2 regions of the Ructibacterium sp. SJQ-7 genome follow, and region 2 is predicted to be linked to the other one. Evidence: predicted binding sites of a transcription regulator. Region 2 holds the regulator's gene; the other holds the start of a gene.
What was found. Region 2 encodes Rex, which represses fermentation and respiration genes when NADH is low (regulators of the CRP and FNR family bind a similar motif). Its sites were predicted from a motif close to ATTGTTAANNNNTTAACAAT; they were not measured.
Positions count from the first base shown of each region.

Region 1: a site for Rex is predicted at 4,066-4,085, ahead of adhE (bifunctional acetaldehyde-CoA/alcohol dehydrogenase). Genes of this name have one in related genera too.

Region 1 covers NZ_CP195193.1:566,452-581,874, reverse strand. Annotated here, with positions in the region: gene trkA (Trk system potassium transporter TrkA) at 1-381, shown strand, start outside; gene ACSAMO_RS02685 (TrkH family potassium uptake protein) at 402-1,844, shown strand; gene ACSAMO_RS02680 (TrkH family potassium uptake protein) at 1,920-3,272, shown strand; gene ACSAMO_RS02675 (potassium channel family protein) at 3,294-3,950, shown strand; gene adhE (bifunctional acetaldehyde-CoA/alcohol dehydrogenase) at 4,284-6,869, shown strand; gene ACSAMO_RS02665 (zinc ribbon domain-containing protein) at 7,117-7,584, shown strand; gene ACSAMO_RS02660 (hypothetical protein) at 7,589-8,593, shown strand; gene ACSAMO_RS02655 (foldase protein PrsA) at 8,797-9,774, shown strand; tRNA gene ACSAMO_RS02650 (tRNA-Leu) at 9,894-9,982, shown strand; gene ACSAMO_RS02645 (Rossmann-like and DUF2520 domain-containing protein) at 10,126-10,935, shown strand; gene panB (3-methyl-2-oxobutanoate hydroxymethyltransferase) at 10,932-11,768, shown strand; gene panC (pantoate--beta-alanine ligase) at 11,770-12,609, shown strand; gene panD (aspartate 1-decarboxylase) at 12,624-13,007, shown strand; gene ACSAMO_RS02625 (CDP-glycerol glycerophosphotransferase family protein) at 13,032-14,216, shown strand; gene ACSAMO_RS02620 (glycosyltransferase family 2 protein) at 14,219-15,229, shown strand; gene ACSAMO_RS02615 (GDSL-type esterase/lipase family protein) at 15,319-15,423, shown strand, end outside.
Region 2 covers NZ_CP195193.1:270,401-285,823, reverse strand. Annotated here, with positions in the region: gene uvrA (excinuclease ABC subunit UvrA) at 1-664, opposite strand, end outside; gene ACSAMO_RS01340 (hypothetical protein) at 680-1,060, opposite strand; gene uvrB (excinuclease ABC subunit UvrB) at 1,062-3,026, opposite strand; gene ACSAMO_RS01330 (Asp23/Gls24 family envelope stress response protein) at 3,048-3,863, opposite strand; gene ACSAMO_RS01325 (redox-sensing transcriptional repressor Rex) at 3,876-4,514, opposite strand; gene ACSAMO_RS01320 (alpha/beta hydrolase) at 4,672-5,469, opposite strand; gene ACSAMO_RS01315 (DUF4340 domain-containing protein) at 5,472-6,851, opposite strand; gene ACSAMO_RS01310 (GldG family protein) at 6,848-8,254, opposite strand; gene ACSAMO_RS01305 (ABC-2 transporter permease) at 8,266-8,970, opposite strand; gene ACSAMO_RS01300 (ABC transporter ATP-binding protein) at 8,954-9,922, opposite strand; gene aspS (aspartate--tRNA ligase) at 10,220-11,989, opposite strand; gene ACSAMO_RS01290 (putative polysaccharide biosynthesis protein) at 12,186-13,883, shown strand; gene ACSAMO_RS01285 (protein-ADP-ribose hydrolase) at 13,991-14,761, shown strand; gene ACSAMO_RS01280 (SIR2 family NAD-dependent protein deacylase) at 14,712-15,423, shown strand, end outside.

The DNA.
Region 1 (15,423 bases), 300 kb from region 2:
ACAAAGGTAAACCGTCTTTCGTTTGCGGAGCTTATGGAAAACACAGGCGTGTACAGTATTGTTACGCCTAAAAACATAACCGCAAATATTATAATCGGTTACACAAGAGCGATGAAATCGGCAAAGGATACGGAAATGAGAAGTCTTTACCGAATAGTAAACAATAAAGCTGAAGCTATGGAATTCAGAGTTACAAGAGAATCCGAGCTTACTTCAAAGTCACTTTCACAGATTAAGATGAAACATAATGCTTTGATTGCGGCAATTCTCAGAAATAACAAGATTATGCTGCCGGACGGTGAAAGTAAACTTGAAGTCGGTGATACGGTTGTGATTATGACAACGCATCATATTGCCACACTCGGCGATATACTTGCATAGCGGTTACGAAAGGAAAAGATATGAATTATAGGATGATAGCATATTCCGTAGGACGAATACTTGTAGCCGTTGCGGCAACAATGCTTGCACCTTTGGGATTGTCTTTGCTTTACGGTGAGTCAATAGCTTTGGCGTATGTAATACCGATAGTAATATCCGTATTAATCGGACTTTGTGTATCTGCAAAAGCACCGAAAAATAAAAGCCTTTACGGACGTGACGGAATGTTTATCGTTGCGATAGGCTGGATTGTAATATCAATAATCGGTTGTCTGCCGTTTTATATCAGCGGTCAGATACCGAGTTTTGTGGACAGTTTTTTTGAAACGGTGTCAGGTTTTACAACAACCGGTTCATCTATACTTACAAATGTCGAGGCACTTGACAAGAGCTTGCTTTTTTGGCGAAGCTTTACTCATTGGCTCGGCGGTATGGGTGTACTCGCGTTTGCAATGGCGATTTTTTCGTCAAAGGATACAAGAACAACTCATATGATGAGAGCGGAAATGCCGGGACCTGTTGTAGGCAAACTTGCAAGCAGATGGCAGTTTTCGCTTAGAATACTTTACGGAATATATATAGCGCTTACGGTCATTGAATTTGTGCTTTTGCTGTTTGGCGGTATGCCTGTATTTGACAGCTTGCTCCATACGTTCGGCACAGCCGGTACAGGCGGTTTCGGAATAAAGAATAGTTCCGTTGCGTATTATAACAGTGCATATATCGATTATGTTATCGGTATATTTATGATGTTGTTCGGATTGAATTTTAACGTGTATTTCTTGATAATTGCAAGAAAATTCTCGCAGATAAAGAATAATGACGAAGTTAAGTGGTATATAGGAATGATGATAGGTGCAACGGTAATTATTGCACTTAATATTATGCCTATGTATCACGGATTTGGCAGAGCGTTCAGATATTCATTCTTCCAAGTGTCGTCAATTATGACAACGACGGGATATTCAACTGCCGACTTTGTGCGTTGGCCTATGCTTTCACAGATTATACTTGTATTATTGATGGTAGTCGGCGCGTGTGCAGGCTCAACAAGCGGCGGTATGAAAGTTACAAGATTTATTATACTTATGAAAACAGCCACTCACTCAATAAAAAAAGCGGTAAGTCCGCGAAGTATATTTTCGGTTAAGGTTGACGGCAAAACGGTTGAAAAGAATATTGTAAACGGTGTGTTGGGATATTTCGTTGTATATATGTTGTTTGCGGCTGTGTCAATTCTTCTTATCAGCTTTGATAATAAGGACTTTACAACAACGGTTACTGCCGTAATTGCGACTATGAACAACATTGGTCCGGGATTGGGATTGGTAGGTCCGACAGGCAGTTTTGCCGATTTCTCGGCATTGTCAAAAATAGCGATGTCAATAGGTATGCTTGTAGGCAGACTTGAATTTTATCCGATACTTATATTGTTTTCGCCGTATGCGTGGAAACGAACTTAAAGAGTCTGACGACAGCTCCGAAAATTACATCGGAAGATGTGATTTTTGAGTATTTTTTGGAGGAAGCAAATAAATATGAATATTATCAGAAAAAATTTATTTCACAAAAGAATAAATACGGCAAGGTGTATTTCGTTTGGATTTGCGTTGATTATCCTTGTCGGAGCATTACTTTTAATGTTGCCGATTTCGTCAAAAGAAAGAGTTGTGACACCGTTTTTGTCGGCACTGTTTACAACAACGTCCGCAACTTGCGTAACAGGACTTACGCTTATAAATGTCGGTGCATATTTCAGCTTGTTCGGACAAGCGGTGATACTGTTTTTAATTCAGCTCGGCGGTTTGGGATTTATGACGATACTTTGTATTGTGTTTATAGTTTCAAACCGACAAATCGGACTTAGAAACAGAATGCTTATAGCTCAGACAATGGGTACGGAAAGCCTTGAGGGAATAGTCAAACTTGCAAAGCACGTTTTGTATATAACGGGAATTATAGAATTGTCGGGCGCGATAGTGCTTTCAATACGCTTTGTACCGAAATACGGATTTTTTAAAGGAATGTGGTTTAGTATATTTCATTCCGTATCGGCATTTTGCAATGCGGGATTTGATATAATCGGTGACGGAAAAAGTATGCTTTCATACAGACACGATCCGCTTGTGCTTTGTACGCTTGCGATACTTGTTGCCATAGGCGGATTGGGTTTTATTGTGTGGGAGGATATTATCGCAAAAAAATCGTGGAAACGACTTAACGTGTATTCAAAAGTAATAATTTTGGCACAGATATTTTTTATTGTCGTGGGTACATTTGTGTATTTCATTCTTGAATACGGCAACATAAATACAATCGGTGCTGAAAGTGTCGGTCAGAAAATATTGGCGTCATTCTTTCAGTCGGTCACAACAAGAACGGCCGGATTTGACGCACTTATACAGAATAATTTAACCGACTTGTCAAAGGCTTGGGGAACGGTGCTTATGATGATAGGCGGCGCTTCAGGCTCGACTGCGGGCGGCGTAAAGCTCGGAACGGCTGTACTTGTAATAATGACTTTGATTTCCGTATTGCGTGGCAAATCTGATGTTGTTATTCACGGCAGAAGAGTTGCACACACGACTATTCTTCACGCAATGGCATTGCTTGTCTTGTGGCTTATGCTTGTTGTGGGCGGTTCGGTGCTTATAAGTTATATTGATAATCAAGATTTGATAAATTCGATATACGAAGCTGCGTCGGCATACAGTACGGTCGGTCTTTCGGTCGGTGTATCGGGGAGCGCGTCCACATTTACAAAGATTTTGCTTATAGTGTATATGTTCTTCGGCAGAGTGGGCATTATGACGATAAGCGTTGTGTTTATGACTCGCATCAGAAAAACTAATGATATAAGGTATCCGGAATGTAGTTTCATTGTCGGATAGCAGAAAGGCTAGGGATTTGTTATGAAAACTTTTACAGTAATAGGATTGGGCAGGTTCGGAACATCTGTTGCAATGCAACTTTTTAATATGGGTTATGAAGTGCTTGCGATAGACAAAAATATGGATAAAATAAACGCTATTGCAAATTTGGTAACAAGAGCGGCTTGTACCGACGCAAAAGACGAAAGCTTGTTAAAACAACTTGGAGTGAAAAACTCGGATTGTGCAATCGTGTGTATCGGCGGTGACGATATAACGGACAGCGTACTTACAACTCTTGCACTAAAAGATATGGGAGTTAAGCAGGTTGTCTGTAAAGCAAAGGATAATATGCACAAAACCGTACTGAAAAAAGTCGGTGCGGATAATGTTATAATTCCCGAACAGGAGGCAGGCATTAAAGCCGCAATAGAACTTGTTTCGGACAGATTGTTTGATATAATTGAATTGTCGGACGAATACAGTATTGTGGACGCTGTTGTACCGAACACATGGATAGGCAAGAGCATTATGGAATTGTCTGTTCGTAAAAAATATAACGTAAATATTGTTGCGATAAAGAGTAATAACGGCGGTAAGGTGAATATTTCACCTGAACCCGAATACAAATTTAAAGATACCGATATTGTCGTGCTTGTAGGAGATATCGAGTCGATAAACAGATTGGAAAGTATATAAAAGAATGTATATAAAAAGTATTGCTGAAAATGCAATACTTTTTTATTTGTTTTAAACAAGAAAGTAATGAATTATATATGAAAAACTTACAAAGAATAAAAATATCAAAAAAACTATTGACAAAAGTTTAACAATTTCGTATAATAGTGTTGTAAAGATTGATAAATAAATAACGATAAAAATTTATCAATCTAAATAAACAAAGTTAATAATAAAAATTCGGAAGATTTCATACTATGTCAAAACAGAGTCTTCTGTATAAACATCTTATCAGCCTACAATAAGATGTAAAGAAAACTAACAACCCGTAGGCAGAAAGGCTATGGAATTATTATGGCAGAGATTAACGTAAATGAAATGATTGACGGCTACGTTGCAAAAGCACAAAAAGCTTTGAACGAATTTATGGCACTTAATCAAGAACAGATTGACGCAATCGTAAAGGCAATGACTCTTGCAGGTCTTGACAAGCATATGGAGCTTGCAAAGATGGCTGTTGAGGAAACAGGCAGAGGCGTGTATGAGGACAAAATAACAAAGAATATGTTTGCAACAGAATATGTTTATCATTCAATCAAGAATGAAAAAACAGTCGGTGTTATTGCTGAAAACGACCTTGAAGATTACGAAATTATAGCAGAGCCTGTAGGCGTTGTATGTGGTGTTACACCTGTTACAAACCCTACATCAACAACAATGTTTAAGGCTTTGATTTCCGTTAAGTCAAGAAACCCTATTATTTTCGGTTTCCACCCGGGCGCTCAAAAATGCAGTGCGGCGGCTGCCAAGATAGTTCTTGATGCGGCAGTTGCGGCAGGTGCACCTGAAAACTGTATACAGTGGATTGAATACCCATCAATCGAGGCAACAAACGCACTGATGAATCATCCGGGTGTTGCAACAGTTCTTGCGACAGGCGGCAGCGGAATGGTTAAGGCGGCATACTCAACAGGTAAGCCTGCACTTGGCGTCGGTCCGGGTAACGTACCTTGCTACATTCATAAGAGTGCTGACCTTGAACAAGCGGTTAACGACCTTATCCTTTCAAAAACATTCGACAACGGTATGATTTGTGCGTCTGAACAAGCCGCAATCGTAGATAAGGCAATCGCACCGAAATTTGAAAGACTTATGAAGAAATACGGCTGCTACTTTGCAAAGCCTGACGAAATTAAAAAGCTTAGCGATTACTGCATCGACAGTGAAAAGGGTGCTGTAAACCCTGTAATTGTAGGTAAGCCTGCAACATGGATTGCGGAGCAAGCGGGAGTGAAAGTTCCTGAGGGTACGAAAATTCTTCTTGCAAAACTTGACGGCGTAGGCCCTGAATATCCGCTTTCAAGAGAAAAGTTGAGTCCGGTACTTGCATACTTTATCGTTGATTCAACAGAAGAAGGAATCGACAGAGCAGAAGAAATGGTTATGTTCCACGGTATGGGACACTCGGCTGTTATTCACGCAAATGATGAAGATGTAATTCAAAAGTATGCTGCAACAATGAAAGCAAGCCGTCTTATCGTAAATTCACCGTCATCACACGGTGCAATCGGTGACATTTATAATACAAATATGCCGTCACTTACACTTGGTTGCGGTAGCTACGGCGGTAACAGTGTCAGCGGTAACGTTACAACGGTGAACCTTATAAATCAGAAGAGAGTGGCTAAGAGGAGAGTAAATATGCAGTGGTTTAAAGTTCCGGATAAGATTTATTTTGAGCATAATTCAATTCAGTACCTTGAAAAAATGCCGAATATCACTCGTGCATTTATCGTAACAGACCCGGGTATGGTTTCTCTTGGTTATGTAGATAAGATTTTGTATTACCTAAGAAAGAGAACGGAGCACGTTCATTGTGAAATTTTCTCAGATGTAGAGCCTGACCCGTCAATCGAAACAGTAAAACGCGGTGCACAGATGATGGACGAATTTAAGCCTGACGTAATTATCGCACTTGGCGGAGGCAGTGCAATGGACGCCGCAAAGGGTATGTGGCTGTTCTATGAACACCCTGATGTAGACTTTAATTCACTGAGACTTCGTTTCCTTGATATAAGAAAACGTGCGTTTAAGTTCCCTAAGATGGGTAATAAGGCACAACTTGTAGCTATTCCGACAACTTCCGGTACAGGTAGTGAAGTAACAAGTTTTGCGGTTATTTCGGATAAGAAGAATAATATGAAGTATCCTCTTGCAGACTACGAACTAACACCGAATATTGCGATTATCGACCCGCAGTTTGTAATGTCACTTCCGAAATCAGCAACTGCCGACACAGGTCTTGACGTGCTTACACACGCACTTGAGGCGTATGTATCTGTAATGGCGTCGGATTACACAGACGGTCTTGCAATGAAAGCTATTCAGCTTGTATTCAAGTATCTTCCGAGAGCATACAAGAACGGTGCTGAGGACGCAGAGGCAAGAGAAAAGATGCACAATGCAAGTTGTATGGCAGGTATGGCATTTACAAACGCATTCTTGGGACTAAATCACTCAATCGCTCATAAAATCGGCGGTGAGTATCACGTCCCTCACGGCAGAGCAAATGCAGTATTGTTGCCGCACGTAATTAAGTATAATGCGTCGACACCTTCAAAGTTTGTGTCATTCCCTAAGTATAAGAAGTTCATTGCAGATGAAAAGTATGCTGAAATCGCAGCATTCTTGGGACTTCCTGCAAAAACAACAGAAGAGGGTGTACAGAGCCTTATAAATGCGGTTATAGACCTTATGAAAGAAGTTAATGAGCCGTTGTCATTCTCTGAATGCGGAATTGATGAAGAAACTTATATGAGAAATGTTCCTGACATTGCAAACAAGGCTTTTGAGGATCAGTGTACAACTGCAAATCCGAAGTTGCCGCTTGTTAAGGAAATTGAACAGATTATGAGAGACGCTTATAAAGGTGTAAACTAATTGTTGAAATTTATCGGAAATAGGTATATAATTGATTGCGGAATATAAAGTTCTGTATTCCATAATCAATCAACGGGGGTTACCGAAAGGTAGCCCCTTTTCCTTTTTACTCAAAATAACGTAATGTCAGAATTTGTTGTGAAACGAAAAAATAATGAAAATGTCATATAAAAGCACTCATTTTATGTTATAATATAAATAATTAATTTAATCGGCATATAATAAATTAGGAAGGAGCGATTTTAAAATGGAAGAAGTATTTGATAAAATAAAGGAACACGCAAACAAAGCTAAGGACAGCGCGGTGCAGGTGACAAAAACAGTCATTGAGAAAACAAACAACATAGTAAACCAAACAAAATTAAAGTTTTCAATAAGCGAAACGAAAAGCAAAATTAAGGACATCTATACCGAAATCGGTAAGTCTGTATATGAAAATTATAAATCAACAGGCGAAGTGATTGACGATATGGAAGAAAAGTTCGCTAAAATCGACGCTATGACTGAGGAAGTTAACGAGCTTAAAGAACAGCTTTATCAGCTTAAAGAAAACGTAAAGTGTCCGAAATGCGGTGCGTATAATCATTCTGATGATGTGTACTGCTCAAAGTGCGGTGAAAGAATTTACAACGTAAATTCAGACGATACAGACAGTTATGACGATGATGAAGTTGTTATAATAAACGCTAAAAAACCTGAAACAGAAGAGGATTAATTATATGTCCGGTAGATTTGATAAGTTTTTTGATTATGCCTATGAAAAGGGCAGAGATATAGCTAAGAAATTTCACGGAAATAAGGGTGACAAGATGGATAAAAAGGGAATGAACATAGAATCATATGACGGTCAGGACGCTTTTTACACAGGCACTGACGAGGAATATGAAGAATTTTTGAAAAATGTCGATGTAAAAACAGATAATGATGCCGACGCAGAGCCTGTTGAAAACACTCAAAGAATTAATTTGAACGAAACGATTAATATTCAAAGTGTTATTGATAAATTCAAGAAAAAAGCCGGTGACATTGAAAACGGCGCAAGAAAGTTTAAAGACACGGTTGTAAGCAAGGTTGATGAATTTAAAGCTAAAAAAGAAGCCGAAAATACAACTGAGGCTGAAAACGAAAAAGAAGAAAAAAAGAAAGATAATTCTTTTGAAAAGGTTGTAAAAACGGCAGAGGATATTAAGGAAGATATTAAAAATGCCGTTGACGAAAGCGGTATAAAGGAAAAAGTTAAGAATACCGTTAAAAATTCGGTTGAAAAGATTGACAATAAGCTTGATAACATTCGCGAAAGCGTTGTTTCTGTATCTGAAATGTCAGACAGATTTGATGATGTTGAAAGCAAAATTCAAAATGTGTCAGAGGATATTGACGGCTTGAAATCGAAGATTAAAGATATTTCGGAAAAGTTGAATATTATTGATGTTCAAGATAACGAAAGAATGAAAGAACATAAGGATAATTATTCCGAGATCAAAAATTCGGTTGATGAAATAGCGAAAAGTGTTTCGGAAGTTAAACAAGCATTTAATTCGATTTCAAAACTTAATGACAGTGTGTTCGATTTGAAGAATACACAACTTAATACAAAAAATACAATTTCAGAACTTGAATCGAGTTTTGTAAAACTTAAAAAGAAATGCGTTCTCGGTGTAACAGTGCTTAGCATTTTAAGTGCGATTGTGATTGTGCTTGAAGTTGTATTAATGCTTTCATAAAATTGAATTATACATGAAAAGATCATAAGTAAATTATGGTCTTTTTGTAAACAATTTTTTAAATCTATTGACATAAACGTCAATAAGGAATATACTAATATGTGTTGTATGTGTTAAACATATAACGAATATAACGACTTATCTGCCCGCTGATAAGCGTTAGAATATAATAATTGTGGGCAGAAAGGCTATGGAATATAATTATGAATTTTGGCAGATTTGGAAAAATAGCAAGTGTATCATTGATTGGTGCAATGCTGCTTGCAGGTTGTTCGGGAAACGGTCAAACTGTTATGAAAATAGGCGATACTAATATTACGGAAGGTGCGGTTAATTTCTTCGCAAATTACGGAATGGGTACAGAGGACGTAGACACCGCAGTTGATAATCTAAAGCAAGAATATCTTCTAAAAGAAGTTGCAAAGGCAATGGATATAACTCTAACCGACGATGAGGCTAAACAAGTTAAAAGCACTATTTCAAATTTTAAGGCTCAACAGGGCGGTAAAAAAGCCGGCGATAAGTTGCTTAAAAAGTACGGTGTTGATGATGATATAATGGAAACAATTATTTCGGCATCAACATATTCAAAGCAGATAATGGATCAGCTTGACGTTGCAGAACCGACAGATGATGAAGTTAAGCAATATTTCGTAGATAATTATTTAAGAGCAAAGCATATTCTTATTTCAACAAAGGATATGACGACAGGTGCAGATCTTGATGAAGACAAGCTTGCAGAGGCTGAAAAGAAAGCAAACGAAATTCTTGAAAGAGCAAAGAACGGTGAAGATTTCGATGCACTTATAAAGGAATACAATGAAGACCCGGGTATGGAATCAAATCAAGACGGATACTTCTTTACAGACGGTGAAATGGTTTCTGAATTTGAAGATGCGACAAAGTCAATCGAGCCGGGCGAAATTACAATGTGTAAATCAGACTACGGTTATCACATCATAAAAAGATTACCGATAGACGAATCGGATTCAAAGTTCAGTGAGTATTTGGAAAACAATAAATCAGCAGTTCAGTCGGCAGTCACTTCAAAGAAACAAGAAGAGGCTCTTGAAAAGAAAGCTGAAGAATTGGGTATCAAGGTAGAGGTAAACCAAGATAAGATTGATAAAATGGTTATTCAGCCAAAGGATACGCCGGAACCTACAACAGAGGCTAAATAAAATGACAAATCAAGCAAGTCTGTTATAAAAACAGACTTGCTTTTTTAATCTTTTTTCGTACAAAAGTCTTGACTAATGTCAAAAAGTATGGTATAATTTCATATGTTGTTGACAAGTATGCCGATGTGGCGGAACTGGCAGACGCCCGGGACTTAAAATCCCGTGGGAAGAAATTCCCGTACCGGTTCGACCCCGGTCATCGGCACCAAATGACTTAGAACTTTGTTCTAAGTCATTTTTTGTTGAAAAAATATAATATTAATTAGTGAAATAATATTGTAATACAAAACAAAATATGATAAAATAAAACTGATGGGCGGTATTTCGGAAGAAAATTGCACCTGACATTTAGTGCGTTGCGGTGATATTATCGGAGGTGATAATATAAACGCAATAGGATTTATCGGAGCGGGAAAATGCGGTATGAGTCTGGCTTACTATTTCAGAAGCAAGGGCGTAAATGTAATCGGTTTCTCGTCACGAAGTAACAATACAGAAGATTTTGAGCTTTACAGCCGTGAAAAGCTTATAAATAATAGTGACATAATTTTTATAACTACAAATGATGATAATATCCAAACGATTTGGAACAAAATCAAAGATATGAATTTAAAAGAGAAAATTATATGTCATTGCAGCGGCTCTGTGTCAAGTGAAATTTTTAAAGGTGCAGACAGTGAAAATGTTTGCAGTGTTCATCCGATGCTGGCATTTAACAGCAAGCATACGTCATTAAATGCAATATCAAACGCTTTTTTTACAGTCGAAGGCGGCGGAAAAGCAGTTGATACTGTTTCAGAAATTCTTTCATTATGCGGTAACAGATTTAAGATTATTACATCGGAAAATAAAGCCAAATACCATGCGGCGGCGTGTTTTGCGTCAAATTTTGTCGTATCGGTTTGCTATAAGGCAACGGAGCTTTTACAGGAGTGCGGTTTTTCAAAGTCAGAAAGTGAGAGTGCACTGTCAACACTGATGAAGTGCAATATGGACAATATACTTAAAGTCGGTTGTGAAAAAGCAATCACAGGACCTGCGGCAAGAGGGGACATGGCGACTATTGAAAAACATATTGAAGTGCTTGATGAAAGAACAAGAGAGTTATACAAAGAACTGACAAATGTTATATTTGATATGAAAAACGGAGGAATAGAATGAAAAACACAACAGTAACCTTTAAAAATAAGAAAACTGACGGTGAAAAAATTACAATGCTTACGGCTTATGATTACACAACAGCAAAACTTGAGGACGAGGCAGGCGTTGATTCAATACTTGTAGGCGATTCGCTTGGTATGGTTATTATGGGATATGACAGTACATTGTCTGTGACAATGGAAGATATGATACATCACAGTAAAATCGTTGCAAGAGGTGCAAAAAATGCACTTGTCGTAACAGATATGCCATTTATGTCGTATCAAACATCTGTGTATGACGCAGTTGTGAACGCAGGCAGACTCATAAAAGAAGGTCATGCCGATGCGGTTAAACTTGAGGGCGGAGTTAAATTTGAGGAACATATAAGAAAAATCGTAGACGCGTCTATTCCTGTTGTCGGTCATATCGGAATGACGCCTCAATCGGTCAACGCGTTCGGCGGCTTTAAGGTTCAAGGCAAAAATATAGATGACGCAAAACGAATTATAGATGACGCAAAAGCGGTTGAAAGAGCCGGCGCATTTGCGGTTGTTTTGGAATGTGTACCGACACCTCTTGCAACATATATAACTGAAATTCTTTCAATTCCTACAATAGGAATCGGTGCGGGCAACGGCTGTGACGGTCAGGTGCTTGTATATCAGGATATGCTTGGAATGTATTCCGATTTTACACCGAAGTTTGTAAAGAAATATGGTGAATTGGGCGAGAGTATGAAAAAATGCTTTAAGGAATATTGCAGCGAAGTGAAAAACGGTACATTCCCAAAAGAGGAAAATTCGTTTAAAATGAGCGAAGAAGTTATGAAACAAATAACGGAGGAAAAATAAAATGCAGATAGTAAAAACAATAGATGAAGTAAGGAAAACAGTTAAAGCATGGAAAAAAGAAGGACTTACGGTTGGTCTTGTTCCTACAATGGGTTATCTTCACGAAGGACATAAAAGCCTTATAGAGCGTGCGGTAAAGGAAAATGACAGAGTTGTTGTAAGTGATTTTGTAAATCCTACACAGTTCGGTCCTAACGAAGATTTTGAAAGCTATCCGAGAGATATTAATGCGGATACGAAACTTTGCGAAAGTGCGGGTGCGTCAATTATATTTAATCCTGAAGCTGATGAAATGTATGACAATGCACTTACATTTGTTGATATGAACAAGATTACAAAGGTACTTTGCGGTAAAACAAGACCTATTCATTTTTCCGGTGTGTGTACTGTTGTAAGTAAGCTGTTCAATATCGTTCAGCCTGACAGAGCGTATTTCGGTCAAAAGGATGCGCAACAGTTGTGCGTAATAAAGAAGATGGTTAAGGACTTGAACTTTGATATTGAAATAGTCGGTTGTCCTATAATTCGTGAAAATGACGGTTTGGCAAAGAGTTCAAGAAACACATATCTAAACACAGACGAACGCAAGGCGGCACTATGCCTTTCACGTTCTCTTGAAATCGGCAAGAAGATGATTGCAGACGGCGAAACAGACGTAAAGACAATTATTTCGGCAATCAAAGCGGAGATTGGAAAAGAACCTCTTGCAAAGATTGACTATGTGGAAATGGTTGACTTCAATCAGCTTGAAACACTTGAAAAAGTACAAAAGCCGCTCCTTTGTGCAATGGCGGTATATATTGGAAAAACACGTTTAATAGATAATTTTATAATGGAGTAAGGAGAAAATAAGCAATGGAATTAACAATGCTTAAAGGTAAAATACATCGTGCAACCGTTACACAGGCAGAACTTGATTATGTCGGAAGTATAACGATTGATACGGCACTTTTGAAAGCGTCCGGTATACTTGAATATGAAAAGGTGCAGATAGTTGACGTAAACAACGGTCAGCGCTTTGAAACGTATACAATAGCCGGAGAAGAAAATTCGGGTGTTATATGCCTTAACGGTGCGGCGGCAAGATGTGTTCAAAAGGGTGATAAAGTTATTATTATGGCATACTGCAATATGACGGCGGACGAGGCAAAAGAACACAGACCGACAGTTGTATTTGTTGACGACAACAATAAGGTGTCGCAAATCACGCAGTATGAAAAACACGGAGAAATAAAGTAATCTTTGCATATTGGAGGGATATATATGAATTTGCATACATTTATAAAGAAGTCAAAGGATTATATTTCCTGTTTCGTAAAATACGGTGCGGCGGTAATTGTCGCACCTTTTGCGAAAAATAAAGAAAAGTATAAGGATTTATGGCTTATAGCGGAGCGTGGAATTGACGCAAGGGATAATGCGTATTATTTGTTCAAGTACATTACCGCAAATCATCCCGAAATCAATATTGCTTACGCAATAACGAAAGATTCCGCTGACAGAGAACGTGTGGAAAAACTCGGCAGAATTATAAATCATAACAGTTTTGAACATTACATTTCGCTTGTGCTGTCAAAAGTAAAAAGCAGTACACATATTATGGGTTACACACCGTATATAGATTTTTTTGTTAAGGCTGATAAAAAGGGGATTATAAAGGGCAAAAAGATATTTTTACAGCACGGTATCATCAAGGATAACCTCACATATTTGTATAACAATAATGTGAATTTGGATTTGTTTGTGTGTTCGGCAAAGCCTGAATACGAGTATGTCAAGAGCTTGTACGGATATAAGGATAACGTTGTGCAAATGCTCGGTTTGTGCCGTTATGACGCACTGTATAAAAATGAACAGCCGACCAAAAAAGTTTTGCTTATGCCGACTTGGCGATACAATCTTCAAGGGGCTGACAAAAAAGAATTTGTAAAAAGTGAATATTACAAGGTGTATTCAAATTTTCTTGCAAGTGAAAAATTGAAAAACGTTCTTGAAAAATACAATTATGAATTGCTTTTCTATCCTCATATTGAGTTTCAGAGATTTATTGATACGTTTAAAGGCGGCGAGCAAGTTAAGATTGTTACGTTCAATGACAGTACGGTGCAAAATTTACTTATTAAATCGGACGTTCTTATAACCGATTTTTCAAGCGTGTTTTTTGATTACGGATATATGGAAAAACCTATGATTTTCTATCAGTTTGACAAAGAGTCATTCAGACAACAGCATTACGAAGAAGGTTATTTTGACTATGAACGTGACGGTTTCGGTGAAATTTTGTATGATGAAAATGACGTTATAGACGAACTTGACAGAATACTTGAAAACGGTTGCGTGCTTGATGATAAGTACAGAAAAAGAATTTATAAATTCTTTACGCTTAGAGATGAAAATAATTCACAGCGTAATTTTGAGGCTATAAAAGAAATTTGCGACAGAGGTTGAGTATGAAAAAAGTAAGTATCATAATTCCCGTATACAATATGGAAGATTGGGTTGAAAGCGGAATTAAGTGTATAACGGAACAGACATATGAAAATCTTGAAATTATAATAATTGATGACGGTTCAAAAGACGGAAGTTATATGAAATGCCTTGCCGAGGCGGATAAGGACAGACGTATTGCGGTATTCGGCAAAAACAACGAAGGACCTGGTGCGGCAAGAAATCTTGCACTGAGAAAAGCAACGGGCGATTATATATATTTTTTTGATATAGACGATTATCTTGAAAAAAATGCGATAGAAAAATTTGTCCGGTATATGGAAAATGAAAATACCGACCTTGTTGTATGCAGTTTTTCTATGTTTGACGGTGAAAAGGTTTTTCGTACTGTCAAAAAGGCTGACGGACTTAAACGTACAGGCGGAGATGCACGAAAAGATTATTATGAGCATATGTTTATGTACGGCGAACGCGGTATTCAAGGGGCGGCTTGGTTTAAGCTATACAAGACCGATATAATCAGAAAAAACGGTATTGAGTTTCCTAAGCTCAGAAAAAGCGAGGACGATGTTTTTGTTGCAAGGTATGTAAACTGTATAGACAGTTTTTATATGACAGGCGATGTGCTTTGCAGATACTATGTAAACTCATATAAAAGATTTTGGGATAAGTATCGCTTTGATATTTTTGATACGTCAAGACAGTCTACAATGTACGTTAAGGATATTGTTTTAAGTTGGAACAGAAATAACAAAGATGTTTTGCAGAGAATTTATGACGATTATTTTCATAAAACATTCGGAAGTTTCTGCTTTTTGTTTAATCCGAACTTGAAATTAAACCGCAAGGCAAGGTATGCGAGGTTAAAAGAAATAACGGATATTTTTATGGACGATATATCTTGTGACGGTATAGAAATCAACCATCCGATTTTTAAGTGTATGAAAAAGAAAAATTACAGAGCGATTTATGTAAGAATTGTGCTTCATATTTGGAAACATAAATTCGACTGAATTTGATACAAGCTATTGACTAAAGAATAAAACAGTGGTACTATTTTATAGTGCCACTTTATTGATGTATAAATTAAGGGGAGAGAATTTTGAATCAGAAAGAACGTCTTGAAATGATCAGAAGAAAGCGTTTGCGTGAACAACGCAGACGTAAATTTTTAATTCGCAGAGTGTTTGTATTTGCAGTTGCAATT
Region 2 (15,423 bases):
GTGAATCGGTAAGTCGCTGAACAATATTTTCACGAATAATCAATCTGTCTATGATAATTTCTATGTTGTGCTTTTGCGTTTTCTTTAACTCTATCGGCTCGCTTAAATCATATTGTTCACCGTCGGCCTTTACACGCACATATCCGCTTTTTCTTGCATTTTCAAATACTTTTTTATGCTCACCTTTTTTACCGCGTATGACAGGCGCAAGGATTTGAATTTTTGTACCTTCGCCCAATGACATAACTTTGTCAACAATTTGGTCTATACTCTGTCTTTGAACCTCTTTACCGCATTTAGGGCAATGCGGTATACCGATTCGGGCATACAAAAGTCTTAAATAATCGTATATTTCGGTAACTGTACCGACTGTTGAACGTGGATTTTTTGATGTTGTTTTTTGGTCGATACTGATTGCAGGCGACAAACCGTCAATATAATCTACATCAGGCTTTTCCATTTGACCGAGAAACATTCTTGCATATGACGACAGTGACTCTACATATCTTCTTTGTCCCTCTGCATAAATTGTATCAAACGCCAAAGATGATTTACCGGAGCCAGAAAGTCCCGTAAGTACGACAAGCTTTTCTCGCGGTATTTTTACATCGATATTTTTAAGATTATGCTCTCTTGCACCTTTAATTATAATATCCTTTTCCATTGATTTACCTCTGTTTTACTGTAAATAGCACGTTCCGCATTCTTTATATCTCTGCTGAACGTCCTTTCTTTCATCCATAGCAATTTTAAAATCTTCCATCATTGATTGAGCAAATATTTTTTCGATCAGCGGATGTTCGGAATAAATTAAAGTCGCTTGATTTATCACTTCAATTCTTTCCGATTCGCCGAATTCACGAATGTCGATTATCTCAACATTTTTGCTTGTAACCTCTTTTATTTGCTGTTCTACATTATATATTTCCTGCATTTTTATATTTCTATCACAAAAACATATAAAATCAAGTAGATTATCGTTTTCAATCATATATATAACAGGAGTGAGAATGTTTTTTGAAATTATCTTAACAAGCTTATTTTTAAGCTCATAATCCATTTTATTCACTCATTTCTTTTTCTAATTTTCGTATTCTGTCACGCAAAGCCGCGGCTTCTTCAAATTCAAGATTTTCAGCCGCTTTAATCATCTTAGCCTGAAGCTCGGCAATGGTCTTTTCGTAATTTATGATATTTTCTTCTGCGGTTTCGGTATCGTCCTCAATAGGCTTTAATGATTCTATAATATCTCTGATGTCTTTCTTAATTGTCTTTGGTATTATGCCGTGTTCTTCATTAAACTTCTGCTGAATACCTCGACGTCTGTCTGTTTCGTCAATCGCCTTTTTCATTGATTTTGTAACCGTATCGGCATACATAATAACTTGTCCCTCACTGTTACGCGCGGCACGACCGATAGTCTGAATAAGTGACATTTCACTTCTTAAGAAACCTTCTTTATCCGCATCAAGTATCGCAACAAGTGCAACTTCGGGTATGTCAAGTCCTTCTCTTAAAAGGTTAATTCCGACAAGTACATCAAATTCACCCATACGCAAATCTTTGATAATTTCTGCACGTTCGATTGTCGATATATCGGAGTGCATATAACGAACTTTAATACCTACACCGGTAAGATAATCGGTCAAATCCTCCGCCATACGTTTTGTAAGCGTTGTCACAAGCGTTCTAAAGCCTTGTTCGGTACGCTTATTAATTTCACCGATAAGGTCATCAATTTGATTTTCGGTAGGTTTAATTGTTATTTTAGGGTCAAGAAGTCCTGTCGGTCTGATAACCTGTTCCGCAACAACCGTTGAATGTTCTTTTTCATAATCTGACGGTGTCGCACTTGTGAATATTACCTGATTTAATCTATCTTCAAATTCTTCAAATTTCAAAGGTCTGTTATCAGCCGCACTCGGTAAACGGAAACCGTATTTAATAAGCGTTTCTTTTCTGGCTCTGTCACCGTTATACATCGCACGCACCTGCGGTATTGTAACGTGTGACTCGTCTATAATCATAAGATAATCATCAGGAAAATAGTCAAGCAACGTATACGGTGCACTTCCCGGAGCACGACCGCTTATATGTCTTGAATAGTTTTCTATACCTTGACAAAATCCTATTTCCTGCATCATTTCTATATCGTACATTGTACGCTGTTCGATTCTTTGTGCTTCGATAAGTAAATCACGTTCTTTGAAATACTTAACCTGTTCACGCATTTCAGCCTCAATTCCGGCAAGTGCCGCAATCATTTTTTCGTTGGTTGTAACATAGTGAGAGGCCGGAGATATAACTGCGTGTTGCCTTACACCTACAATTTCACCTGTAACTACGTTTACTTCGCAAATACGTTCTATTTCGTCGCCGAAAAACTCGACACGAATAGCGTTTTCACCGTTATTGGACGGAAATATTTCCACCACGTCACCTCTGACGCGAAACTTGTTTCTGACAAAGTTAATATCATTTCTTTCATATTGCATTGAAACAAGTTTTTTTAGAAGCTCATCTCTGTCTTTTACCATTCCTACACGCAAAGAAAGCATAAGATTTTTATAATCTTCAGGATCGCCCAAACCGTATATGCAAGATACACTTGCTACGATTATAACGTCCTTTCTTTCAAGCAAAGCAAATGTGGCACTGTGACGTAGTTTATCTATTTCATCATTGGTCAGTGAATTTTTCTCGATAAACGTATCGGTTTGCGGAATATATGCCTCTGGTTGATAATAATCGTAATACGACACGAAAAATTCAACACAGTTATTTGGAAAAAATTCTTTAAATTCACTGCAAAGCTGTGCGGCAAGGGTTTTATTATGAGCAAGTACAATGGTAGGTTTGTTCACTTGTGCAATGACATTTGCCATAGTGAAAGTTTTTCCCGAACCTGTTACACCGAGCAAAGTTTGGCATTTCTCGCCTTTTTTTATTCCGTCAACAAGTGTTTGAATTGCCTGCGGCTGATCTCCTTGTGGTTTAAATTCAGAAACGAGTTCAAATTTATCCATACAGCTTCCCCTTCTTAATGGTTATTTCCTTAGATTTTTAACAAGTATATTTATTCTTCTTGCATTTATCGACGTATATTGTTCAACATTATTTCTGACTGCAAGCTGAATATTTTTACATACAGAAAAAATATCACAGCCATATTGTAAAATGACTGTCATATCTATATGTACACCGTGTCCTGTTTTTCTTAGGTTTATATTTTGCACCTTAATTAGCCCGTCGATCTTTTGTGCCTCATGTATTGCTATTGAATTTATAACATTATCTGAGATAATATAGTCACCCATATAACTGAATGTGGGTCTGACGATTGATTTATCAGCCTCGGCGGTTGTTATTTCCGAATCAAGATTTTTTTGAAATCTTCTTAACGGATGCAAGAAATATCCTGAAAATTCCTTCTTTATTTCAAATGTCGGAACAGGAATAACGTGTTTCCCTTCAACTGTACGCATTCTAAGTGCCATATTCATTTCTTCGGGTGTTGCAACATCCTCTATTCTTATAATTTGTTCAACCTCATGAACACCGATATTTTTAGCAATTTTATTTACCATTCCGTCAGATGTACCCAAAATCATAAGGCACTTAATCTTATTCCTTTTCAGAACTTTTTTTATTTCATTTACCTGCGACGGATTCATAAAAAGTGCGTGTTTAACAGACGCAATTTTTGTCGGTTCTTTTTTGGCAGATGTGCCGGCTATAACTTTTCCGTGAGAAATAAGCAAGCCGTCATCAATTATAGCGTCAGCTCCATATTGCTGCGAAACCATAACACTTCTGTAACTCTTTCCTGTTCCACTCGGACCTACAAATGCGATAACTCTCATAATTATAACACCTTAATTCTGATTTTGCTTGATTTTGTATGACAATGTCATAAGCGGATCTGAAAGGTGAACGTTTTCCACCGCTACGTCCTTATCGAATTTAAGTTCGGTATACGAAAAGTTCATAAGACCTTTAACTCCGCAATTAACCAATTTTTCAGCCGTTTTCATTACTGCCGCTTTCGGTACGGTAAGAATTCCGATGTCAACTCTATGCGAATTCAAAAATTCCTCAAGCTTATCTATTGACATAACTTCTATACCGTTGATTTTTGTACCAATTATATTAATGTCATTATCAAAAATGCCTACCAGTTTAAAGCCTCTTTTTTCAAACGTATCGTGACTTGCCAATGCTCTGCCGAGATTACCGGCTCCGACTATAACAGTAGTATCTCCGTCATTAAGTCCTAATATGTCACCGATTTCGTTATAAAGATGTTCGACATTATAGCCGTATCCCTGCTGACCGAAACCGCCGAAATAGTTAAAATCCTGTCTGATTTGTGATGCAGTCACGTTCATTTTTACGCTAAGTGCATTTGAGGAAATACGCTTTATATCCTGCTTTAAAAGTTCGCCCAAATATCTGTAATAGCGTGGCAGACGTTTAACTACGACCGTAGGAACTTTCTTTTCATTTTCACTCATGTCCTCTAAACCCCTTGTTAATTATATAACATTTATTATATCACACTCATTTCGTTTTGTATAGTCTTTTTAAATGTATTTTTTTGTATTTTGACATTTTACACATATAAAAAAATGTCACAACAAGCCGATACTGACTTATTGTGACATTAGTTACTTAAATTAAATCATTAAGTTTTATCCATTTTTCAAGAGAATCTTTCCACTGTGCAACGTGCGGTATACTGTCTGCCAAGCCCAAGCCGTGAGAACCGATTGGGTATATGTGCATTTCATACGAAACTTGCACTTTGCTTAGTGCGTCGGCGTACATCAAAGAATTTTCTACCGGTACTGCCTGGTCTGATGATGTATGCCATATAAATGTAGGCGGTGTATTAGGTGTGACGTGTTTATAAAGCGACATAAGCTCTTTATCAGAATGTAATGCTCTTTCACCTATCAAGTTTTTTCTTGAACCGTCATGTCTGTATTCGAACATATCTATTACAGGGTAACACAAAATTGTCGCATCAGGCTTACAGCTTTCTTTATCTATTTCATCTGTATCTTCATACATTTTCTTATCATAATGAACAGAAACAGAGGCCGCCAAATGTCCACCGGCACTTGAACCCATAACTGCAATTTTATCCTTATCAATGCCGTATTTGTCGGCGTAATATCTGACATATTTAACAGCACGCATTGCGTCACTTATTTCTGCCGGATGTTTGTACGGTGCAACTCTGTATTCAACCACAAATGCAGTAAGACCGATTGACTGCAACCACTTAGCATATGCAGTACCTTCGTGGTCGGCTCTTATTACATAGCCACCACCCGGAAAAATAATAACAGCACCTTTTGAATTTGCAGGATATGCCGTTATAGTCGGTTTTCTTACCGCTGTTTCATCAGCCTCTATAAATTCTTCGTTCCAATAAGGAATCACGTCATTCCATAAATTCTCCATAATTAATCTCCTTGCTTTTCCGGATTTTCAACATAAGTATTGAATAAATCCATAAATTCATTAAGCTTACTTTTCTTGATTGTAAATTCTGTTTTACCGTTGCGGATTAAAGCACAGTACAAATCATCAATACTCTTAAATTCGATTTCTGTATCAGAACTGCTCTTGATACCTTTATATTTTATTTTCATAACGGTATCGCCGAGTGTTTCGTCTTTATATACTCCGTCAACCGCCAAACCGACAATGCTCTTGTATATTGCTTGTGTTATCTTTGTATCAACCTTTTGACCGTCAAGCACAAAAGTCATATCCGAATCGTTATGAGTTATGTCAATCGTATGTTCTGCTCCGTTATACTCTACCGTTACACTCTTAACTTCCGAAATATCAACAAGCGCCTGCAATTTACTTACAATGTTGTATGACGAGTCATTCGCAAAAGATATAATGTCCGATGAAACTTTAAATACCTGTTCCTTATATTTTACATAAGTCATATCACCGTCTGTGCGACCTATTGTAAGTGTTTCGGTATATTCTTCGCCGTATTTGCCTGTTGAATTGTCGTAAGGCTTAACAGTTATCATTAAAACAGGCGACTTTTCACTGAAACCGCCGTCAGCATTTTCAATCGGTGTAGTAAGTGAAATTTCCTCTATCGGAGCAAGTATTTTGTTATCGATATAATCATCATTGGCACCGCTCTGATAAGGCTGTACCATTTCCCATACATTATTTGTGTTGTTATTTATATTGCTTAATATTCTGATTTCAATAGTTTCATCACTGCGGACAATTTTAATGTCATTAATATTGTCAATATTAATGCTGAAACGATTGAATTCTTTATAATAGCTGATAGGCTTTTTTAAAGTATCAACTTTAAAATCATACATTGTATAGACAGTATTATCGCCGTCTTTCATCACAAAATATTCTCCGAGTGTCGGACTTAAATCACCGATAATCATTTTATCAATCTGACCGTTTTTCTTTTCAACTGTAACAGTGACTTGCGGATTGTCAAGTCCGTATTGTGATAAATCAGCCGGATTTTCTTCAATCTTGTTTTTTGATGACAATGTTGAAATTGTACCGACAAGCGCACTGGCTTTTGAAGAATCTATTTCAGACGCATCCATATCATTTACGGACCATTCCGAATCGCCTATACTTTTTACTGTAATTGTACCGTTTTCACTCTCTGACTTTACAGATAAAATATCGGTTGTATCAGCTGAATAGATACTGTATAAATCATCGGTTGTATCAACATTATTATCTTTTGACGTGTCAATATTACTTATAACAATCGTTCCGACAATAAGCACTATAATCACTGACGCGGCTATAATTATGCTTTTCGTTGTTTTACTCATAGATTTCTCCTTTTTATCCAAATTACAAGTCCGATTATTAATACGGTAATCGGTATTATAATTACAACAAATGCAAAAATAATTTTTTGACCTAAATCAGATAATGTAATAACATTATTTACAAGTGTTTTTTCATCTACGGTAAAGCTTTCTTCGTTACCTATCATAAAGTTGGTCAAATTCATAAAATAATCATAGTTTGCAAGTCCGTAATTATTTGTAAGTGTTGTTTCGTCTATGGTTAAAAGCATAGTATTTCCCGATACATAAACCGATGAGGCGTGTTTTGCATCTACCGAAAGTTCGCTGACCGGATATTCGCCGTCCTGCTCGCCGCCGACTTTTGAAACATTTTCATAATTTGAAGTCGTGTATGCTTTTTCTGAACTTGTCAAAACAGGTGTAACAGATATATCGCCATTTGATTCAAATTCTTGAGTTATCAATCTTGAATATGGGAAATATGCCAAAGTTCTTTGATTGTCTATTATACTGTCGGTAAATTCATATGATTTTACGTTCGGCACGACAAGACTCATCGAACTTCCGCTCAACGAAACGGATTTTGATGTGTCTGTTTCAATTACAAGGTTATCGCTTACACCTATGCCCCATGATGATTTTAGATAGTCATACAAGTTAGTAAGATTTTTTGAATCGACATCAAGATAAACTTGTATATTACCGCCTTTTTGCAAATAAGAATCAAGTTTTGTGATTTCTTCTTTTGAAAAATCGGCCGTCGGTTTTGCAACAATCAACATATTTGCGTCTGACGGTATATCATCGGTCAATGTATTAACTTCTCCGACTTCAAAGTTTTCTGATTCAAGTTTAGTTTTTGCACCGTCAACAGCTATCTCATTATGTCCTTTTATTAGGTATGCCTTTTGTTGTGTTTCGCTTGATACATACTTTAATGCCGAAGTTATTTTATTTTCAACATTAAGTGATGTATACTGTCCTGTTTGTGCATTTACTCCGTACAATTCAGTCATAGTATATGTTTTAAACTTATCTCCGCCGTCAACAATGACAGAATTTGATTGCAGACTTTTGCCGTCAGTAACGTATTTCTTGCCAAAAGTCGGGTTAGATGTCATATTAATATTTGTAACATTGATATTTTTATTTGCGGTGGCATATTTATCAAGCACCGTACGAATATTTCCGTCTTGTTCCGATTCACCGGCAAGAATATATATATCAACAGGAGTATCATAATTTTTAAGATACTCTTTTGTTTTATCTGAAAGTTCGTACATTTTATTTGACGTAAGGTCGATTTTTAAAGGTAATTTGTTGTTAAGCACGCTGACAAATACGTTTACAACAATAACCAAAACAACCGCTATTGCAATAGCAACGGAAGATACAAATTTATATTTTTTTACGTTATTCATTACATATCCTCCTATCTCATTCTGCGTCTTTCAAATACCATAACGGTAAAGAATAAGAACAGACCGGTGATGCTTAAATAATAAATTATCGGTTCAAAGTTAAGGATTCCGAGAGTAAAATCCGAAAATCTTTGTACAGGCGATAACCACAAAAGAATTTTTACAATTATTTCGTTTGAAACGTTTGACGCAACCGAGCCTAAAAGCAATGTAAAAATCAATACACCGTAAGTGGCAACTGCAGCGACAATCTGACTTTCCGTAATAGATGACATAAACGCACCGATAGCAAGTATTGCCGAACATAGCAGTATAAAGCCGACATAACAGCTTATTGTTTCCGCAATCGGCAAATTACCCGTAAACGCTAATATAACAGGATAAATAAGTGTTATAAGCACACCTACCATAAATATTCCAAATGCCGCAAGATACTTACCGAAAACTATTTCTTTTGTAGATATAGGTGCGGTCAGTAATAATTGGTCTGTCTTTTGCTTTCTGTCCTCTGAGAACAATCTCATTGTCAATAACGGCAACAAGAACAACGCCCAGTTATTGACGATTGAAAAGAAATTAGTCATTCTTGCAGTCATAAATCTGATATTTACAACATAGAACATTACTCCTGTTAAAAGAAGAAAAATAGTTAAAAATACATAACCGAGCATTGATGTAAAATACGAATTGAATTCTCTGTTAAATATCGCTTTCATTTGTATTTTCCTCCTTTTCTGACGTATTGTCAGTAAGTTTTAAGAATATATCCTCCAAAGACGGCTCGATTTCTTTTTGCATTAATATCGGTATTTCATTTTCCGCGAATGCAAAGAACATTTTTTTCTTTTCTTCTGCCGCCATTGCGTTATCAAATTCAAAATCATACGAATCATTTTCAGATGAAACACAGGTTACATTTGATATGCCGTCAAATGAATTTAGGATATTTTCGGCTTTTTTCCTATCGCCTGATATTCTGAACAACATTTTTTTATTATCACCAAGCTTATCCGAAAGATTTTTCGGTGTATCTTCTGCAACAAATTTGCCTTTATTTATAATAATTACTCTGTCACAGACTGCACTTATTTCGCTTAATATATGCGAACTTAAAATTACAGTCTTTTCTTTTCCGAGTTCCTTAATAACATTTCTTATTTCGATAATCTGCTTAGGATCAAGACCAACTGTCGGTTCGTCAAGTATAAGAATTTCGGGATCTCCGATTAAAGCACCTGCAAGTCCCACTCTTTGACGATAGCCTTTTGACAAATTGGCAATTTTTCTGTTTTTAACATTATCAATCTTCACCATATCAATAACTTGCTGTATATGACTCTTTTCATCCTCGGTCTTGATTTTCTTCAATTTATATACAAATTCAAGATAATCCCACACTACCATATCAAGATAAAGGGGTGGTATTTCAGGCAAGTATCCTATTTTCTTTTTCACTTCAATAGGATTTTCTAAAATATCATAGCCGTCAATATTAACAGAGCCGTCTGTATATGAAATATATCCGGTGATAATATTCATAGTTGTTGATTTTCCCGCACCATTAGGACCTAAAAATCCAAGAACTTCACCTTTTTTTACATTAAAACTAATATGGTCGAGTGCATATTTATCACCGTATTTTTTTGTTAAGTTTGAAATAGTAATCACTTAAAACTCTCCGTTTCACAGATTAATTTGCAGACTGCCGAGAAATCAGTTCGTATTTTGAAAAAACAAACTCGTCAGCGTACATTTGTACGGCAGAGTTTATTTTTTCAAAAAGTGCATAGGCAAGCCTATCAATATAGGCTTGCCTGCTATTTTTTTGATAAATTAAATCATACAAATTTGAATAACACTTCTGCACGTTCCGGACAATTTGCCAACAGTCTTAGAAGCTGAAAATTCGGCTCCTATTTTAAGGTTATTATACAATAACGTTATTAAATTATTATGAACACATTATTAATTTTCTTTCTTTTCAGGTATTATGCTTATTGAAAGTTCCTGTAATTGTTCTTCGTCAACAACATTAGGAGCTCCCGACATAAGTTCTGACGCATTTTGTACCTTAGGGAATGCTGTTACATCTCTAAGACTGTCATTACCTGTCATAATCATTGCAAGTCTGTCAAGACCGATACCCATACCGCCGTGAGGTGCGGCACCGTATTTATATGCCTCTACAAGGAAACCAAATTTAGCCTCGATTTCTTCATCAGAAAGTCCAAGTGCCTGGAACATTTTTTGTTGAAGTTCGTAATCTGTAATTCTGATTGAACCACTTGAAAGTTCTGTACCGTTAAGGACAAGGTCATATGCCTTAGCCGTAACTTTACCCGGATCAGTATCAAGATATTGAATACACTCGTCCATAGGCATTGTAAACGGATGGTGCATAGCAAGCCACGAATCTGTATCTTCGTCATATTCAAAGAATGGGAATTCAGTAATCCAAAGGAAGTTAAATCCTTCAGGAATTATATCAAGCTGCTTTGCAACCTTTAATCTAAGTGCGCCAAGTACAGGAAGTGTTACTTTATTCTTATCTGCAACGATAAGTACAACGTCACCCTTTTGAGCGCCTACTTTATTTAATATTGCGTCAAGTTCGCCTTCACCCAAGAATTTTGCAAATGCACAAGTCGGTTCATCATCAACCCAACGAACAAAAGCAAGCCCTTTTGCACCTATTCCCTTTACGTATTCCGTAAGTTTGTCGATTTCTTTTCTTGTAAGCGTCTTTGCCGCGTCTTTTGCAACGATTGCTCTTACCGAGCCGCCGTTTTCGATAGCCGAAGTAAACACGCCGAAACCGCAATTCTTAACAAGTTCTGAAATATCGCATATTTCCATACCGAAACGAGTATCAGGCTTATCTGAACCGTAACGTTCCATAGCGTCTTTATAAGTAAGTCTTGGAAGTGGTAATTCTACGTCAACATCAAGAACTTCCTTAAACAATCTTTGTATAAAGCCTTCGTTCATTTCAAGAATATCCTCAACATCAACGAATGACATTTCAAGGTCAATTTGCGTAAATTCAGGCTGTCTGTCTGCTCTTAAATCTTCATCTCTGAAACATCTTGCAAGCTGAATGTATCTGTCAAATCCTGCAATCATCAAAAGTTGCTTGTACATTTGAGGTGACTGCGGAAGTGCGTAAAACTTTCCGTGATGTACTCTTGACGGAACAAGGTAATCTCTTGCACCCTCAGGAGTTGACTTAATCATCATCGGTGTTTCGATTTCTATAAAGCCGTTTTCATAATAATAATCTCTTGCAACTTTTGCAATCTTACTTCTCATAATCAAGTTATCCTGTAAAACCTTTCTTCTAAGGTCAAGATAACGATATTTCAATCTTAATTCTTCGTTTACGTTAGTATCGTCAACAATTTCAAAAGGAGGTGTCTGAGCCTTTGCCAACACTCTCAAATCTTTTACGTCAATTTCAATATTACCTGTTTTAATTGCTGTATTCTTGCTTTCTCTTTCACGAACAACACCTTTTGCCATAAGTACATATTCGCTGTGGCAATCAGACGCTTTTTCAAATATTTCTCTGTCTGTCGAATCATCAAAAGCAAGCTGAACTATACCTGTTCTGTCCCTTAAATCTATAAAAATAAGATTTCCCAAATCTCTTACTTTTTGTACATAACCGCCTACTACAACTTCATTGCCGATTCCTTCAACATCTCCGCAATAGTGAGTACGTTTTAAACCTTGCATTGTATCCATGTCTATTCCTCCATATAAATTTACATACTTATTATATTTTACCCTTATATCAGCTTTGTGTCAAGTCAAAATGCCGATTTTTGACTTATTTCTATACAATTACTTTATTTTTTTATGACAATACTTGATTAAATCCGTATTTAGTTTTATAATATGACAATGTGAACATTAAATTAGGAGGAATATAATGAGTAAACAAAACAAAGAAAACACTCAATCGTTTATGAATAATGTTACTATAATTCTTATTTCACAAGTGCTTGTAAAAGTTCTTGGTATGGTTTACAGAATTGTAATAACAAACATTGACGGTTTCGGTGACGAGGGACTGGGATTTTATAATGTAGGATTTCAGATTTATACCCTACTGCTTGCAATTTCATCTGTCGGAATACCTAATGCAATTTCAAAAATGGTTTCCGAACGTGTTGCACTTGACGATTACAAAGGTGCACATAAGATTTTCAAAACGGCTTTATTGCTGTTCTCAATAATAGGTCTTGTAACGACTGCGGTTCTGTTCTTTGGTGCGGATATTTTTGCACAGCATATAATTAAAATTGACGGTTCTCAATATGTAATGCGTGCGCTTGCACCGTCACTGTTCTTCGTTTGTGTATCTTCCGTAATCAGAGGATATTTCACAGGTATGAAGAATATGAAAGCAACAAGTAATTCGCAGGTACTTGAACAGATTTTAAAATGTACACTTACTATTGTGTTTGTATACCTTTCAATCGGTCTTGCTCCTGCAATTATGGCATCTTGGGCTAACTTTGCAACATCTGTTGCAACTGCGCTTAGTATGCTTTACTTAGTATACTTCTATTGTAAACGTAAAAGCGGTATCAAGGAGCATATTGAAGAATCAAAAGGCGAAACAATTAAGATTTCAGGCAGACATCTTATGATGAGTATTCTTATGATAAGTATTCCGATTTCGCTTGGCTCTATCATTACAGCTATAAACAGAGTTATCGACACAGCAACAATAAGTCGTGGTATTGAAGTTGCATTTGCATCATTAATTCCGGCACATGGCAACATCGGCGATATTATAAATCCGACCGCCGAGCAACTTAATCAGGAAATTGCAAGATTATCGGGACTTCTATCAAAGAGTGATACACTTTACAATATGCCTTTGGCGGTAAACTTCGCTTTTGCAACAGTTCTTGTTCCGTCAATCGCAGGTGCGTTGGCGGTAAAAGATTATAAAGAGGCCTCTTCAAAGATAAACTATTCATTGCTTATTTCAATATTAATTATCTTGCCTTGCGCAATAGGTTTGATAACTCTTGCTGAGCCGATTTATAAAATATTGTATTTCAGCACTTCGAGCGGTTTTGAGCTTTTACAGCTTGTTTCGGTATCGCTTATATTTGCGGCACTTGCACAAACTATGACAGGCTCGCTTCAAGGTCTTGGGAAAGTTTATGTCCCTGCAATAAGCTTGTTGTTTGGATGTATAGCGAAAATTGTATTAAATATTGTACTTATAAGAATACCGTCAATCAATATTTACGGTGCGGCAATAAGCTCTATTGCTTGTCAGTTCATATCATGTGCAATATGCTTTGTTGTTCTTGCAAAGAACTGCAAACTTAACATCAAGCCAATGAAATATATCTTAAAACCGATTATAGCAGGTGTTGTTATGGGCGTTGTTGCAGTCGGTGTTTATAAGCTTTCAATGCTTGTATGCCCATCTGGATTTATAGGTAATTTGATTTCCACTGTAATTGCAATAGCGATTGCGGCGGTTGTATATTTCTTTACGGTGTTTATGCTAAAAATTCTTTCAGAAGACGAAATCAAACAGCTTCCTATGGGTACAAAAATTTACAATGGTCTTGTTAAATTAAAATTCTATAAAGCACAGTAAATTCAAAAAGTCTTTGCCATACAGTAAAGACTTTTTTGATAGTTACTTAAAAGTACCTACTTGTTATAATAACAAAAACACGTTATAATCATTTCAGAGGTGGTAATATGACACAGTATGAAAGACTTGATTTTCTTATTAATCATCTGATAAGTGAGGACAACAGATATAGCAATATAGTTATCCCAAAAGATTCAGAAGAAAAATTTAATTTATTCCGTTCTCTTGTAAACGTCAGAGAACCGAAACAAATTAGTAACGAATTTATAAAGCTACAAGATGATTATTTGCAAGAACGATTGACGGAAATTAACATAACCGACGCATATGATTTACAAGCAATATCGAACAAATTATACCTTTGGCAAGGCGATATAACAACATTAAAATGCGGTGCAATAGTAAATGCCGCAAACAGTGCAATGCTCGGTTGCTTTGTGCCTTGCCACAAGTGTATTGATAATGCAATTCATACGTTTTCGGGTGTTCAGCTTAGATTGGAATGTAATCGCATTATGAAGCTACACGGTCACAAGGAACAGACTGGTGCTGCGAAGATAACAAAAGCATACAACTTGCCTTGTGATTACATTCTTCATACGGTCGGTCCTATTGTATACGGACATCTTACCGATGAACACCTCAAACTTTTGGCAAGTTGTTATCGTTCTTGTCTTGAGTTGGCTGAATCTAACGGTGTAAAATCAATAGCTTTTTGTTGTATATCAACAGGTGAATTTCATTTTCCAAATGATATTGCCGCACAAATAGCCGTTGAAACAGCGAAAGACTATTTGAAACATTCTGAATTGGAAAGGGTGATTTTTAATGTTTTTAAGGATACCGACAAAAAAATCTATGAAAAATTACTCAGATGAGATAATTCATTTGAAAGAAAAACTTGATAAAGCCGATGCTGTTGTAATCGGTGCGGGTGCAGGGCTTTCAACTGCGGCTGGTTTTACTTATGCAGGCGAACGCTTTGAAAAACATTTTTCTGATTTTAAGCAGAAATACGGCTTTACAGATATGTATTCGGGCGGATTTTACCCATTTGAAACACTTGAAGAATACTGGGCGTATTGGAGCAGATACATCTACATCAACCGCTATATGGATATACCGAATAATTTATATGATATGATTTTGAGTTTGGTAAACGGTAAAGATTATTTTGTTATTACCACTAACGTGGACCATTGTTTTCAGAAAGCTGGCTTTGATAAAAAACGCCTATTTTACACTCAAGGCGACTACGGTTTACTTCAATGTCCTACTCCATGTTGTAATGAAACCTTTGATAATGAAGATAGAATTAAGCAAATGTATAAGAGTCAATCGAATATGAAAATTCCTACGGAATTAATTCCGTTATGTCCGCATTGCAAAAAACCATTAACAACAAACTTGCGCTGTGACAACAGCTTTGTGCAAGATGAAGGCTGGCATAATGCGGCGGAGAGATATGACAATTTTTTACGAACAAGAAAAGGTCAAAATATTGTATTCTTGGAATTAGGTGTAGGCTACAACACACCCG